Regions from separate parts of the Priestia sp. AB genome, predicted to be linked through region 2. Evidence: predicted binding sites of a transcription regulator. Region 2 holds the regulator's gene; the other holds the start of a gene.
The links. Region 2 encodes LexA, which represses DNA repair genes until DNA is damaged. Its sites were predicted from a motif close to CGAACATATGTTCG; they were not measured.
Positions count from the first base shown of each region.

Region 1: the regulator LexA is predicted to act here: its motif matches at 6,825-6,838, upstream of POF52_RS12905 (Y-family DNA polymerase).

Region 1 covers NZ_JAQMYN010000003.1:639,474-647,066, forward strand. The annotation lists gene ybaK (Cys-tRNA(Pro) deacylase) at 1-271, opposite strand, end outside; gene POF52_RS12885 (oligopeptide/dipeptide ABC transporter ATP-binding protein) at 531-827, opposite strand; gene ppsA (phosphoenolpyruvate synthase) at 1,048-3,654, opposite strand; gene POF52_RS12895 (hypothetical protein) at 4,001-4,384, opposite strand; gene POF52_RS12900 (YolD-like family protein) at 5,168-5,500, opposite strand; gene POF52_RS12905 (Y-family DNA polymerase) at 5,515-6,780, opposite strand; gene POF52_RS12910 (hypothetical protein) at 6,935-7,177, shown strand.
Region 2 covers NZ_JAQMYN010000001.1:795,107-802,699, reverse strand. The annotation lists gene POF52_RS04075 (YneB family resolvase-like protein) at 1-654, opposite strand, end outside; gene yneA (cell division suppressor protein YneA) at 708-1,037, opposite strand; gene lexA (transcriptional repressor LexA) at 1,184-1,801, shown strand; gene POF52_RS04060 (hypothetical protein) at 2,015-3,460, shown strand; partial or broken gene POF52_RS04055 (glycosyltransferase) at 3,564-4,029, shown strand; gene POF52_RS04050 (cation diffusion facilitator family transporter) at 4,068-5,045, opposite strand; gene POF52_RS04045 (APC family permease) at 5,155-6,981, opposite strand; cyclic di-AMP (ydaO/yuaA leader) riboswitch at 7,144-7,286, opposite strand; gene POF52_RS04040 (N-acetylmuramoyl-L-alanine amidase) at 7,478-7,593, opposite strand, start outside.

The sequences.
Region 1 (7,593 bases), on a different contig from region 2:
TTTGAGGAATCATTTCTAAGGACTTTTCACCAGCCGCTTTTGCCGCTTTCTTTAAGTCAAGCTCCTTTTCAACCGGTACCATGAAGACATAATGTTCTTTTGATTTCCCTACGGTCACCAGTGTCTTGAAGACTTTAGCAAGATCCTCCCCGAGCGAAGTAGCTACCTGTACCCCACTCAGATTTTTAGTTTCATAAGAATAATAATTGTACTCAATTTTTTTCTGATCTAAAATTCGCATGACATTCGTTTTATCTGCTTTTTTACCCATAATTATCACCGATACCATCATAACACGTTTTGTTTTCATATCTCCATGTATTAGGATAGGTAGGTTAGTAAGGGTTATTCATATCCTTTATATGACAATGAATCTAATATGCTGAATAATGACTTTTCTCAACCCATTGAACCCGCTTTTTTCACAGAGAAAAAGCCACTAGAGGTACTAGTGACTTTTTCATTTCTATTTATTCAATTATGCTGTTACATCAATACGTTTGTTTTCTCTATCGCTACAGATTTTCACCTTAACTATAAAGATGACATTTTACTACTTTATGCTTGCTGTCAATCACTGTGTCGTCAGGTGTTTCTTTCATGCAGCGGTCAAATGCGAACGGGCATCTTTTATGAAACGCACAGCCTGAAGGCGGATTAAGAGGAGAAGGAATTTCACCTTTAACCTCAATTTTTTCGCGTTTTTCATGTTCGTGAATCGCTGGGACAGATGATAAAAGAAGTTTTGTGTAAGGGTGACGAGGATTTGAAAAAATCTCATCTGTTGGTCCTTCTTCTACTAATCTGCCTAGATGGCAAAAGAACATACTTCAATGCTAAACTTGTTCAAATTGTTTATCGAGCATGTACAGCAGTCGGCTGTAAAAAAAGTCAGCATTTGACGTTTTAATCTACTGCGTCACCAATACCAAAAGGCAGGCCGTTATAATGGCCTGCCTTTTGGTATTGACTGAAGATACGTATAGGAATCTACACAAATTTTCATCTATTAATAAAGAAGAAAAACAGCGCAAGCATCTTTAGCTTTTACAATATTTCAATATACCCTTCTGTTCCATGTACGCGAATTCGCTGACCGTCTTTTATCAGCCGAGTAGCATTCTCTACTCCGACAACCGCTGGCAATCCGTATTCACGTGCAATGACTGCGCCGTGAGTCATCAGTCCGCCAACTTCCGTAACAAGCCCTTTTATCCCTACGAATAACGGGGTCCAGCTAGGGTCAGTAAAGGAAGTGACTAATATATCTCCATCTGATAGATTAGCATTTTCCATGTTTAAAATGACGCGCGCTCGCCCTTCTATCACTCCTGAAGAAACCGGTAAACCTACAATTGCTTTGGACGGAAGATTTTCTCGTTTGTACGCACCTGTAACAATTTCGCCATGAGACGTGATTACACGCGGCGGCGTTAGCTTTTCATATAATTTGTACTCTTCTTTTCGTTTGATGATGATTTGGTCATTCATTTTATGTGTGCGCACGACTTCTTGAAGTTCTTCAAACGTCAGATAGTATATATCTTCTGTTTCAGAAATAACACCGGCTTTTACAAGCTGAGCGGCTTCTTTCAGCAGAGCCTGCTTATAAACAAAATAACGATTAATCATGCCATATTTGGGATATTCACGATAACCGATAAAATTTCGGATGAGATTAATCTTTTCTTTTGTTTCTTTTGCTTTTTGTTCACCATCCGGCAATTGCTTCAAGCGGTTTAATAGCTCTTGCTCTTTTTCCAAGGCTTCCTGTAGGCCTTTTTCAAATTTTTGCTTGCTAGCATTAGCCTCAAAGTTTTTAATATTACCAATAATTACAGGAATAAGTGCAGCCGGCTTTTCGCTCCAGCGAGTTTTCGTAATATCGATTTCGCCGGGACATCGCATTCCGTATTTGCTGAGATAATCATAGATAGCGTCTTGAGTTTCCTGTCCGCCTTCCAACTTGACCAGGTTCTCCAAAAAGTTATCATCTTTTACATGTTTTAAATAATGAATTACTTCTGGATAAGGACGAATCACATCCGCGACATCCAATAGCGCCAGACCCATTTCTGATGTAATATTGTTTGGTACAGATTGAGAAATCACGTCTGCTGCGTTTTTTTCACCTAGCCACGTCTCCATTTTTTCATTGATCCATGATGAAGCATCCATAGCGGCCATAAACACAGCTGTACTTTGTGGGTCAAATAAAATCTTCTTTAATGTCCCGATATCTTCTGAAATAAAATCGACTAATTCCGAACCAGATTTCGTTTGGATGGTTTGCCTTAGCTCTTCTATTGATGCTTGATTTTTCTTGATCAAGTCAGAAACTATGGTCGAGTCGTTTTCGATTTGTGTCTTAGGCTTCGTAGGCGGCATGCTTTTTTTGCTTTTACCAGAACTTTGATCATTTGGTAAAGGTTTTATAAAGTCTCCTCGCTCTATTATGCTTGTAAGTGCGTCTTTCATGAGCGGATCATGTTGTCCCATGGCGCCTAACATCATTTTTCTGCTGTCAGGTGAAGCCAGCATAGGGGTGACATCAACAAACAGCCTTCCACCGGCTGTACGCATCGGTGCATTAGTTGTTAACAGAAAAAAAGACAATCCGAGTGGTTTCATGGCATCGGTCATCATTTGTTGATGTCCAACAGATATATAAACGCGATTTTCCTGATCATGTGCTTCAGGAATTGGATATAAAGTAGTGATTGGACGACTTTGGACAATATAAAATGTATCATCAGCCAAGCACCATTCAATATCTTGAGGACAACCAAAGTAAGCTTCAAGCTGTCTTCCAACGCGTTCTAGCTGTAAAATTTGAGAGTCAGTGAGCGCTTGCGTTTTTTGTAGATCAAAATGAACTTCCTTCGTTTCTGTTCCGCCTTCTTTTAATCCGCAAATAGCTACCTTTTTAGCTGCTATTTTTTTATCGACGATTTCGCCTTCTTTTACTTTATAGCAATCGGCAGAGACCAAACCTGACACTAGCGCTTCCCCAAGTCCAAATCCCGCATCGATTGATAACAGCTTTCGGTTAGAAGTAATTGGGTCAGCGGTAAATAAAATACCTGAAGCCTGCGGGAAAACCATTCGTTGAACAATAACCGATACGTGCACTTGACTATGGTCAAATCCATTTTTAATACGGTAGGTTACCGCACGATTTGTAAACAGGGAAGCCCAGCATTTGCTAATGTGCTGCAGAATAGCTTCTTTGCCTCTAATGTTTAAATAGGTGTCATGCTGACCAGCAAAAGAAGCATGTGGCAAATCTTCAGCAGTCGCACTTGAACGAACGGCATAAGCATGCTCTTCCCCAAACTGAGAGAGAGAATGAATAACCGCTTTTACAACGTCAGAAGGAATTTTTATTTCCAGAATGATTTGGCGAATTTTTTCGCTAATTTCATCAATTTGATCTCGGTCATCAGCTTTTAGCATCGTCAGCTGATTCAGTAACGCTTGAAACGTTTCATTTTGTTCAAAGGCTTTTTGATACCCGGCCGCTGTCACACAAAATCCTTCCGGTACTTGTATTCCTTGAATTTTTGATAACGCGCCTAAATTTAAGGCTTTTCCTCCAACAAGTGAAAGCTGTGTATCTTTTATTTCTTGAAAGCTAAGAACTAAAGAGTTCATTCAACATCTCTCCTAACCGGTAATGTTTTATTGATTTTACCAGCAGTAAATGAGAATAAACAGTCTATATCGGCGTTTTTTTATGTGGTATAATTAAAGTAGGAAGAGAAATACATACCTTTTTGTTTGCGGTTACATATTTAAAAGTTGTATAACTAACTTATCTAATTGATTCGTATCCTTTTTAAAGCAGGTAAGTACACATTTGAAGGATTTGTTGTTCTTCCTCATTTAACACTTTCTTTTTAGAGAATAAAATTTCAACATCTCTCCTCATTTTAACCCTTCTTTCATTTGGTCACCTGAAGAGTCTAGCTCATTAGATGATTAACTCTCTTTGTTTGAACTATTCCGAAACCATAGTATTACGAAGGTATCTCTTCGCTCGTTTTCGAGCAAGTGCATAAATAATCACCTGCAGCACAAGCACCGCAAGGCTTATCAGTACTACTTGTTCGACAGAATTAAAGGGCGAAAAATATTTCTCCCATTTAGAATCAGGAAGCCTTAATGCGTTATAAAAGTATGACGTACTAAAAGAAATGATATTTCCTAAAACAAGTGATAAATCCGCTCTAATAAGCCCACTTAGATAAGCCAGTGCTAGTGTAACTATGGCCATGATTATATAGTTTACCTTTGAATCATCTTCAAAATCTTTTCGCATAGATAAATAAACATATGGAATGCAGTAAATGGTAAAAATTATAAAAGGAAGTAGTCTTCTCATATAGTAATCTCTCCAATATTTAGGATTCGACATAGTTCTCTATTATTATAAATTACCGAAGAGAATTTTTTCCAGTTTTTTGTACATAGAAAGTATCTAGAATTGCTCCTTAAGGCAAATTAAAAAAGCACTCACAGGAGTGCTTCTTTACAGCATATTTATTTAAACAGGACGTGTGTTTTAATCAACCATTTTCTGTTTACTGATGACAATTACTTCTTTATTTTTCTCCTAAAATGGCTACAGGGCTAAATACCTCGTAATGAATACGTTCGTTTGGTATATTCCATCTACGTAATGCTTTAAGAATAGCTTCCATAAACGGAATCGATCCGCAGAAATAAAAGACAGCGTCTTTTGAAGGAACAACGGATTGTAACAATTCTAAATCAATATAACCCTCTTTATCAAAATCAGTACCAAGTTGATCCCCTTATTAGGCGAGCTATAACAGATGAAGGAGGTAACATTTTCGTGGTTGTATGTAGAACTCATTGTTGTTTCTCCCCTAAAAAACTAATTTTAGATTATGCATGCATTATATTTCCTGTATGCTCCAATAAAAGAAAAAACGGTTTTTCCCCTTTGTTATAAATTAATGATTAGTAAAAGTTTAGGCCTAATTTTTCATAAAAACACTAATACGTAAATCTTATGTTTGTTAAGAAAGAACGCTTATGAATTTGATTTCTTCTCAATAAGGTAACAGCATAGTTGGGTACGCTCAAAGAGAAAGCTGGCTTCTAATAATCGTTTGTAATTTACTGCCTTCATGCATCTAACCTATACGAACCGAACATCGATAAGTACGTTCAATCTCATTTTATTCTTTAACTCAAATGCATCATCAATGAAGACAATTAGTTTCCCTTGGGAGTCAATAAACTGAATGAATCCTGTCTCTGTTATGCATTGACCTCTCTTGTAATATGTAAGGTAGACTTGTTTGTTTGTATGTAAGGCTTCAATCAAGATGAAATTAATCTGTTCCATTTGATCTTCTGTTAAAAAAGGTTGAGGTACCTCTGCTTGTTTTTTTATCATTTCCTGTAATCCTCTGTATTGCTCGGGCATAGTGGCAAACGGTCGCCATTTTTTCATTCCTCTGTTTTGCATGTCATCTTCCTCCTTTATGCTTTATGACCTCCTAAAAGGCCGTTTCGATAACGAGCTGTTGAATGCTCGAGATGGCTTGAAGCTCGCAGAACGCTATTCTTCCCATAACGCATACGAATTTCATCAATTGTTTTAGCAAGGGCATAGGCTCTTTCACGCTGGCCAATATCTTCAAATAAGCTCATTTGCTCTTCTTCTTGAATACTAGTGTTCGATAAAGAAATTCCAATCGAACGAATGGGCATTCCGCTATCAAATGTGTGTAGGATGGTTAAACAATAAGGAAAAATATCTTGACTTAGATTCGAAGCCCGCCCCATCTTCTTTTGTCTTGAGAAGCCGCCACCTGTTTGTTTGCTGTAGCCAATGGATAAATGAATAGTTTGTGCCACGACTTGATGCATACGTAAACGAAAGCACACATCGTCTAATAGTTCTAATAGCAGCAATTCTACTTCTTTTCGATTTGTATAGTCTCGAAACAGAATTTGACTCTTCCCGAATGATCGAGAGCTCGGAATATACACCTCAGAAATGCGACTAAAATCAATTCCATTTGCATGTTGGTGGATTTCCTCTCCTAAGACACCAAATTCTTTACGTATCATCTCTACAGAAGAAAGAGCGAGTTCTTTTATGGAGTGAATGCCCAAACGATTTAAGCGTCTTTCCGTAGCGGACGAGATTCCCCAGAAATCCTTCATTGGGTGAATCGACCATAATTTGAAAGGAATATCTTCGTATCGCCAATGAGCTACTCCTGTTGTGCTATTCTTGGCCTCATGATCTAAGCTCACCTTAGCCAGTAAGAGATTCGGACCTATGCCTGCAGTAGCTGTCAGCCGTGTTTTGCGGTAAATCTCGTTGATGATTTTACAGGCTAATTCTTTTGGTGTGCGAGCGAATAAATGCAAAGAAGCTGTGGCATCAATAAACAACTCATCAATGCTATACGCATGAAAATCCTCAGGAGCCACATACTGTAATACCAAACTAGAAACATAGTTCGAAGCCTTGACATACCTCTCCATGGATGGATTTACGACATGGATATCTTTCCTTCTAGGAATGTCGAAAAGACGGCTGCCTGTTTTGATCCCTTCTTTCTTTAATAAGGGTGTGGCAGCTAACACAACTGATCCCGACCGCTTTGTATCTCCTACAACTGCCAACTTTGTTTTTAATGGATCTAGCCTACGTATCACGCATGAAACAGAAGCAAAGAATGCTTTCATATCAATACAAATAATGACTCTGTTTGGTAGATATTCATAATCCATTGGAATAACTCCTCAAATAAAGAACGTTTGTTCTTTATTGTATACGAACAAATGTTCTTTATTCAATAAAAACTCTAAATTTTTCCCGATTATTGTTAATATAATAGGAGACAAGAATATTACGAGTAAATTTGGAAGATAAAGGAGATGGGAAATGAATAAGAAAATGACTAATTATATTATCTTTTTTTCATGGTTTTTGTTTTTAATTCTTTTATGGATTATCTTCTCATTTTTTAAAGGTGAAAATGGACAGTGGTGGTCTATGTATCGTTTAAATGCAGACAAATACGGCCTTTGGGCTTTAGAGATTTCTTACATAAAGTTTAGTATTGCTGCTTTTATCTCATTAGCAATAGCTTATATAGTGAGTTTTGGATTCAAAAGAAAAAGATAAGGTCAAATCAAGTGCTTTGAAAGTAATATATATCGTTGACTTTAATCGGAATAAGAAATAATGATAAAAAGACCTTAATTAATATGTTAATAAGGTCTTTTCAGTATCTATAAAATTTATTATGTATTTTATAGATATTAAATAATTGATTTTACTTTTGGATGTTTAGCCCATTTTCAAAAGCTTTATAAGTTTCGTAGTACTATATTTATAAATTTTCTTGCATGTAATTAAATCTCATTAATTAACAGAATAATATACGCGTTTTGAATATTATTTACGGTCTTCTCAAAAGATAATAACCATATTAAACTACTTAATGTACGCGATTTGAATAAAGATTTTGGTTTTTAATATTATTTTTATTTTAACAATGCATAATGAACGGAAAATTGATAATTTTTTAAATTTTATCA
Region 2 (7,593 bases):
TTTATCAAGAGATTGAGCACTCTCTTGGTATTCTTGATAGCGGCGATGTACCGTCGCTTTTGAAATATTATAGCCAAAACCTTTTAGCGTAACTGAGATTTCAGCAAAGGTTAAGCCGTTATGACGAAGGCGGACAATTTCTTCAATTGGCGCTTCTTTTTTTTCTCTTCCCGAGTTAACTCCTTGATTTTTTAAATTTTGCTGCGGACGATAACCGTTTTCTACAGCTCTTTTCATTCCTCTTTTAATTTTAGCATTATGTAATTTCCGCTGATGCTCTTCCACTAAGCTAATAATATCTAACACCATTGAATCAGATTCTGAAAGCTGAAGCTGGCCTTGATGACTAATCGTATAGATGGTAGCATTTTCTTTATGAAAAGCATGAAGCAGCGCAATTCGGGCATTTCCTCTGCCTAATCGTGTTTCATCTTGAATAAGCAACACAGATATTTTTTCTTCTTTCATTGTATGAAGAACATCCAAAATACCCTCTCTGTCTACTTCATATCCGCTTGCTTTTTCCATTACGACTTTTTTTACGTCTAGATGGTGAAGATCAGCAAGCTTTTTTAATTCTTCTTGCTGGCGCTGTAAAGATGTTTCTTGGGTTTTTTTATCCGTACTGACACGGCAATAAATAATGGCATCCACTTTTATCACGACCTTTTCGGCTTCTAACAATATTCAGGAACGACCGTTACACACTACTGTTCAATTGCCACTTGATTATGTAACTCTTTTTTTAAAACAGGAATATATAATTTATCTCCAGGAGATAAAGACTGCGCAGTGTCTGAGTTTAAGTCATTGACGTCTTCAACCCATTTGACAAATTCATTGGTGGTCAAATGATGGTGATTATGATACTTGTTGGACAATTCCCAAAGCGTATCTCCTTTTGTAATAGTAACCGTTGAATATTTGTCTAAATCTACTTTATCCGCTCCTAAAACCAGCGTCAATACATATGTAAGTGCAGCGATAACTGCAAAAAAAATAGCGTAATGTTTCATAGAATGTAAGAATTGTTGCATATTATGATCCCCCTATCAGAATATATGTTCTTATTTTAGTGAGAACATTTGTTTCTGTCAATGGAATTCTTCGAACTTATGTTTGTATATTGACACATCACGTGGTATAATTCACCTAAAGAATAGCTAAAATCGAGGTGAAAAATATGAAGCTATCAAAACGTCAACAAGACATACTAGATTTTATTAAGCATGAAGTAAAATTAAAAGGTTATCCGCCTTCTGTGCGTGAGATTGGGGAAGCGGTAGGATTAGCCTCTAGCTCCACTGTACACGGACATTTAGCTCGTTTAGAAAGCAAAGGGTTAATTCGCAGAGATCCGACAAAACCAAGAGCAATCGAAGTTCTTCAACTAGACGAAGTAAACATCCCTAAAAGCAATGTCATAAATGTTCCTGTTATCGGTAAAGTAACAGCGGGTCTGCCTATAACAGCCGTTGAAAATGTGGAAGAATATTTCCCTCTTCCAGATAAATTTGTTTCTCCAGATGATCATGTATTTATGCTTGAAATTATGGGAGAAAGTATGATTGAAGCAGGTATTCTAGATGGCGATATGGTAATCGTACGTCAGCAGCAAACAGCTAATAATGGAGATATTGTGGTCGCTATGACCGAAGACAACGAAGCAACGGTAAAACGTTTCTTTAAAGAAGAAAATTTCGTTCGTTTACAGCCTGAAAATTCAACGATGGCGCCTATTATTCTTCGCCACGTAACGATTTTAGGAAAAGTAACTGGTGTATATCGCACGATTCACTAATCAGATACTGTATGTAAAACCAACTAATCATGATGTTAGTTGGTTTTTTTACGTTTGTTTTCTAAAAAAATTGGCATATTATAAATGATACGTTGAATCATCGCAGGCAGGTAGAACGGTTTTTGTAAATCTTGTTTTACCTTTTTTACTTTCTACCTGCATTTCCTCGACTCTTACAAGGAAATACAACCGACTATAAGAAGGATGTAGTTTATGACCAATACACCAAGGAAAACAGAACCATTTCAAACCATTGTACCTACCAAAGCAATGAACATGTTTCTTTTTCCTTTTTCCTTTGACCGAAAAAATAAAGAGCAGCTTGTTCATGCACTGAAAGAAAATTTGTTTGAGTTTTTTTCCATTCAAAACAAACATGTAGAAAAAGAATACTACGGAGAACAGTATTACGTATCTCATGATAGCTTGGATCAATATTTTCTTCCTTACATTGAATGTATTCTATTCCCTGATTCCTGCGAAAAAGAAGGCTTGCTTCGATTTTCAAAAAAAATAGACCATACCGTTACGCTACAAACTTCCTCCACCACCGTGTCTAGCAACGTGCTGTCTGTGGATGTTTTTTTATGTCCTTTTGAGATTGGCGTCATGACCATTCGCACTGAGATGAGTCATAATCATTACACCTATGATGACATTTTAGAATTCATGAATCATTTTCGTGTATTAGAACCGAAGCTTGCTGAAGAGCATGGATCCACCATTACCTATGAACATCACCGCTATAGCAAAGTACAGGATTATATTTTTTCACAGCTTGCGCCATTTTTGAACGAACACATCAAAAAAGAAGCCACGCGTGAACAGCATGTAGGGAGCCTTCCTTATTTTATCGATGAACGGATGTTTGTATTAAGTTATGTAACGGTAAATCAAGAGCAAGAGATTAACTCCACAACTTTATTTCGTACTGGGCAGCTAAATAGCTATACGCCTGACGGGAAACCGTTTATCTCTGCACACAACCACGAGTATATTAAAACGTATAATACCAAACACGTGTACTCCAGATGGGCTCCTGAAACCTATTACGTTATAACAGACCATGTGTTTTCGTGTATTTCTAAATCGACAGACTCTAAAACGGATCAGCTTTTGATGAATCATCTATTTGGCCAGCATTATTATAATTTATTTTTGCATTTTTTCTATAAAATCGTGTTGCTAAAACTATCTTATGAGTATTCTCAGCTCACGTTTCATAAAAATTCAGAGGGCATTGAGCGACTAATCCGCTCTATTACCGTATTTTCAGGTAAATATTTATTTTTAGAAATTAGCTCTCGCACAGAAGGTCAAGAGTTTTCTGAGCTCTTTAAAAAAATCTTCCACATCAATTCTCTTTATCAAGAAGTCAAAGAAACCCTTGGTACTTTGTATCAAAATCAAGAGAAAATTGCGGCCAAGCGTCACAATTACTTATTATTAATTTTAACGATTTATACCGTTCTTTCCGGTATTTACGGAATGAATTTAGTTATTAGCAAGCTAAAGGGAAACATCAATTGGGATAGTATGAAGCAGTTTTCTATCTTTGAATATATCGCTTTAATAGTAGCTCTATCAGGAATTCTGATCAGCATTAGTCTCGGAGTGAGCTCCCTATGGAATTTATTAAAAGATCGATTTAAAACATAAAAGCTGTTCGCATACTTATGGATGCAAACAGCTTTTTCTATTACGAAATCTTTTTCCTACTCCGCTTACTCTTTTATCAAACGTTATGCCGCTGTTGTAATTTCAAATGACTGAACGTAATCGTTTTGTACGAGGAATGATGTCTTGGATTGGCTTCAGGCAAACATATGTAGAATATGAGCGCGATGAACGTTTTGCTGGTGAAACAAAATATCCTTTAAAAAAGATGATCAAGTTTGCTTCAGATGGAATTATTGGGTTTTCAACGAAGCCTTTGCGTTTAGTAATGGTTATTGGCTTATTATCGGTTTTTGTATCACTTTTAGTTTTAATATTCGATTGTTGTTTGGCTGATAGGTAAAAACATTCAGCCTGGCTGGACTTCTATTATGGTAGCTATCACCTTCTTTAGCGGTATTCAGCTACTTGGTTTAGGTCTAGTCGGACAATACATCGCAAGAATTTACGATGAAAGTAAAAATAGACCTATTTACGTTGTACGTGAAACCATTAACTTCTCGAAAGCTTCAACAGATTCTCCGAACGTACGTGAAAAAGTATATAGCTAAAAAAACAAGGAAGAAAACAGTTGTTTTCTTCCTTGCTTTTATTCTTTTTGAAGCTGTAAATCACTTGGCGCCCAGTCCGGAATTCCATCATCTTCATCAAATTCAATAATGACATCCGTTACTCCTTTTTCCTGTAAAATACGATTTTCCAGACGATCTTTAATGTCATCAGCTTCTGCCACTGTTAAAGAAGGATCAATTTCTACTTTTAATTCAACGTGAAGCTCTTCTCCTTCTTTCATCACCATTAATGTTTGAATATCACGCACTTGTACATCTTGCATGACAATCGCGCCAATTTTTATTTCCATTTCTTTATCTGCTTCACCAAGCGCTCCAGCAGCATTATCTAAAAATACTCGTCCTACCACAAAAAACATCATAAGCCCAATTAAAATAGAAGCAATTCCTTCAGCTTGGTGAAAAGGTGTAAACCGTGAAATGAAAACGGCTATTAACGCCAATACGCCTCCTCCAGTAGCTACTAGATCTTCCATAAAGACCAGCTTGGTTGCTGGCTTTGCTTTCCTTAAATGAACAAAGCTTTGGGTAAAAACATTGACCTCTGTAGTATTCATTCCGACATCGTGCAAAATTTCTTTCATTGCCTTAAATAGGACAAACATCTCAAGTAACACCGAGATGCCAAGTACTGCAATATTTAAAATAAAGCCTGAAGACTTCGTCGGATGAAGAATATGGTGATATCCTTCTTTAATCGTTTCAAACGCCATAATCCCTACTACAAGAACCGCTCCCAATAGAACGAGATTAACCAATCGGCCGAAACCGTTTGGAAATCGTTTGGTCGGGGCTTTTTTACTTAATGCCGAACCTATAAAGACAAAAAACTGATTAGCTGCATCGCCTAAGCTGTGCATCGTTTCAGCAAACATTGCTACATTCCCTGTTAAAGCGAAGGCAATACCTTTAATGATAGAGATAATGGTATTAACTACAGCGGCCATGATGGCGGATTTATTTCCCTTTCGCAACAATTTAATTAATTCACTCATATAATCCCTCCGTTTGCGCCTTTGATGAGATTCGATTACGGTTAGTGTATGTGAATTTAAAAATTAAAAACCTCCGACATACAAGTTGGAGGTTTTTAGTCATGTTTCATTATTTTTTAAAACGGTACGGTACAGTTGTAACAATTACATTTTTACGGTAAAGCAAATGTGCTTTTAACAACAGACTGGACTGATTGTGAAGGATATTTTGCCAGCTTTTTTTCGTAATGAATTGCGGAATAACGACCGTAATAGCCATATTATTTTCCCGGGCTTTTTCCTCAGCCATATCGATGAATCGAAACAGCGGCCGCACTAAGCTGCGGTATTGAGAATGAAACGTAACAATACGAATATCAGGCTGCCACTTCTCCCACTTCTCTTCCATTCTCTTTTCGCTTTCTCGATCAAAGGCCACATGCACTGCAATAACGGTATCGCCAATCGTTCTTGCATAATTTAATGAATTTTCTACTACCTTTGTCATTCCTGCTACAGGAACAATGACCACACTTCCTTCAAGCTTTCCAATCTTTTCTCCTTGCTTAATGCGAAGCTGCTCTCCTACCGCTTCATAATGCGTATGAATGCGATGAAAAATATAGACAATAACCGGTAAGAAAATGAGCACGGACCATACTTGTGAAAACTTCGTTGTAAACAAAATAATTAGCACCGTTAAGGTAATGAGGGCACCAATTAAGTTAATGGTTAGCTTCCCTTGCCAGCCGGCCGGCTTTTCTCTAAGCCATTTGACAATCATGCCTGTTTGAGAAAGCGTAAATGGAATAAACACCCCGACTGCATAAAGAGGAATTAATTGTTCAGTCGCTCCTTTAAAAGCTACAATTAAGACAATAGAAGCAATTCCAAGGGTCACAATTCCATTTGAATAGCCTAATCGATCGCCACGAATTTGAAACATTCTTGGCATGTATTTATCAGACGATAAGTTGACAGCCAGCAAAGGGAAAGCTGAAAAGCCCGTATTCGCCGCTAGCACTAGAATTAGAGCTGTTGTGCCTTGAATAAAATAATAAAATCCATTTCGTCCAAACACACTCGATGCAATTTGTGATACAACCGTTTCATCTGCTTTTGGAGAAATGCCAAGCCAATAAGCTAAAAACGTGATGCCAGAAAATAAAACGGCTAAAATACCGCCCATCAGCATTAATGTATGAACAGCATTTTTTGCACCTGGCTCTTTAAAGTTAGGCACTGCATTTGAAATAGCTTCTACACCTGTCAATGCCGAACAGCCTGATGAAAAAGCTTTTAATAATAAAAACAAACTAATACCTGGCACTACTGTACCGAGAGATGGATGCAGCTCAGGTGAAACTTGACCTGTCGCTATTTTAAATAAGCCTACCGCTATTAACAAAATAAGAGCAATAACAAATAAATAAACCGGATAAGCTAATACGGAAGCGGATTCTGTTACACCACGTAAATTTAAGACGGTAATAAAAATCACCAGCAAACAGGCAATTACTACATTGTAATGATGCAGCGTGGGAAAAGCCGAAGTTAAAGCATCGGTTCCTGCTGAAACACTCACAGCAACTGTTAAAATATAATCCACCAACAATGATCCCCCAGCGATAAGCCCGGGATTTTCCCCTAAATTGGTTTTCGAAACAATATAAGCTCCTCCACCTTGCGGATACGCATAAATAATTTGGCGATATGAAAGAATTAAAGCCGTCAGCAGAACCAATACCCCAAGCGCAATTGGAATCGAATACCAATAGGCAAGGACGCCGACTGTTGCAAGTACAATCAAAATTTGTTCTGTTCCATAAGCCACTGAAGATAAGGCATCTGATGATAAAATAGCCAGTGCTTTAAGCTTACTAAGTTTTTGGTCGCCTAACTCTTTTGTTTTAAGCGGCTTTCCAATCAATAATCTTTTGAGAACTGAATAGTTCACGTAATTTCCCTCCGATGATTGCTTAGCTACTATTTACTGTTCATTGCTAAGCTCCGTTACAAGTTCACGAATAAGTGATATTATTCCTAAAAAATACCTTTTTATGTTAAAAAAACGCACAAAAAAAACACTAAGGGTTCTCAGCGTTTTTACACAGCTTAAACCTCCTCTCCAAAACGCTTATGGGGTTAGCTGTCGGATTCGGGCTATGAGAGTAGCCCTACCTTTTAAAAAAAGGATTCACCCCAAGTGACAATGCACAAATTTGGGTCCCCCACTTCTGACGAATTAAGCGATAACAGGTCAATATAATTTTCGGTTAAAGAGTATGATTGATAACATGTTTCTTTCATAACTATCCTTTGTTCTTAGATAATATACTCCCGTACAAATGGTTTGTAAAGCATTATTTTACGTAAACCAGAAAATAGTGCTTAAGGCGCTTTTAAGAGGAAAACAAAAGGCCTTCTGCCTGCTTACAGAAGACCTTCTTGCTTTAACTTTTTGCTTTTAAAACGGCTGCTAGCTTGTTTTTCGTTTGAGGACCATAAATGCCATCTACATCATAAGGAAGATACACAAGCTGAAAACGTCTGACTGCATCTTTCGTTT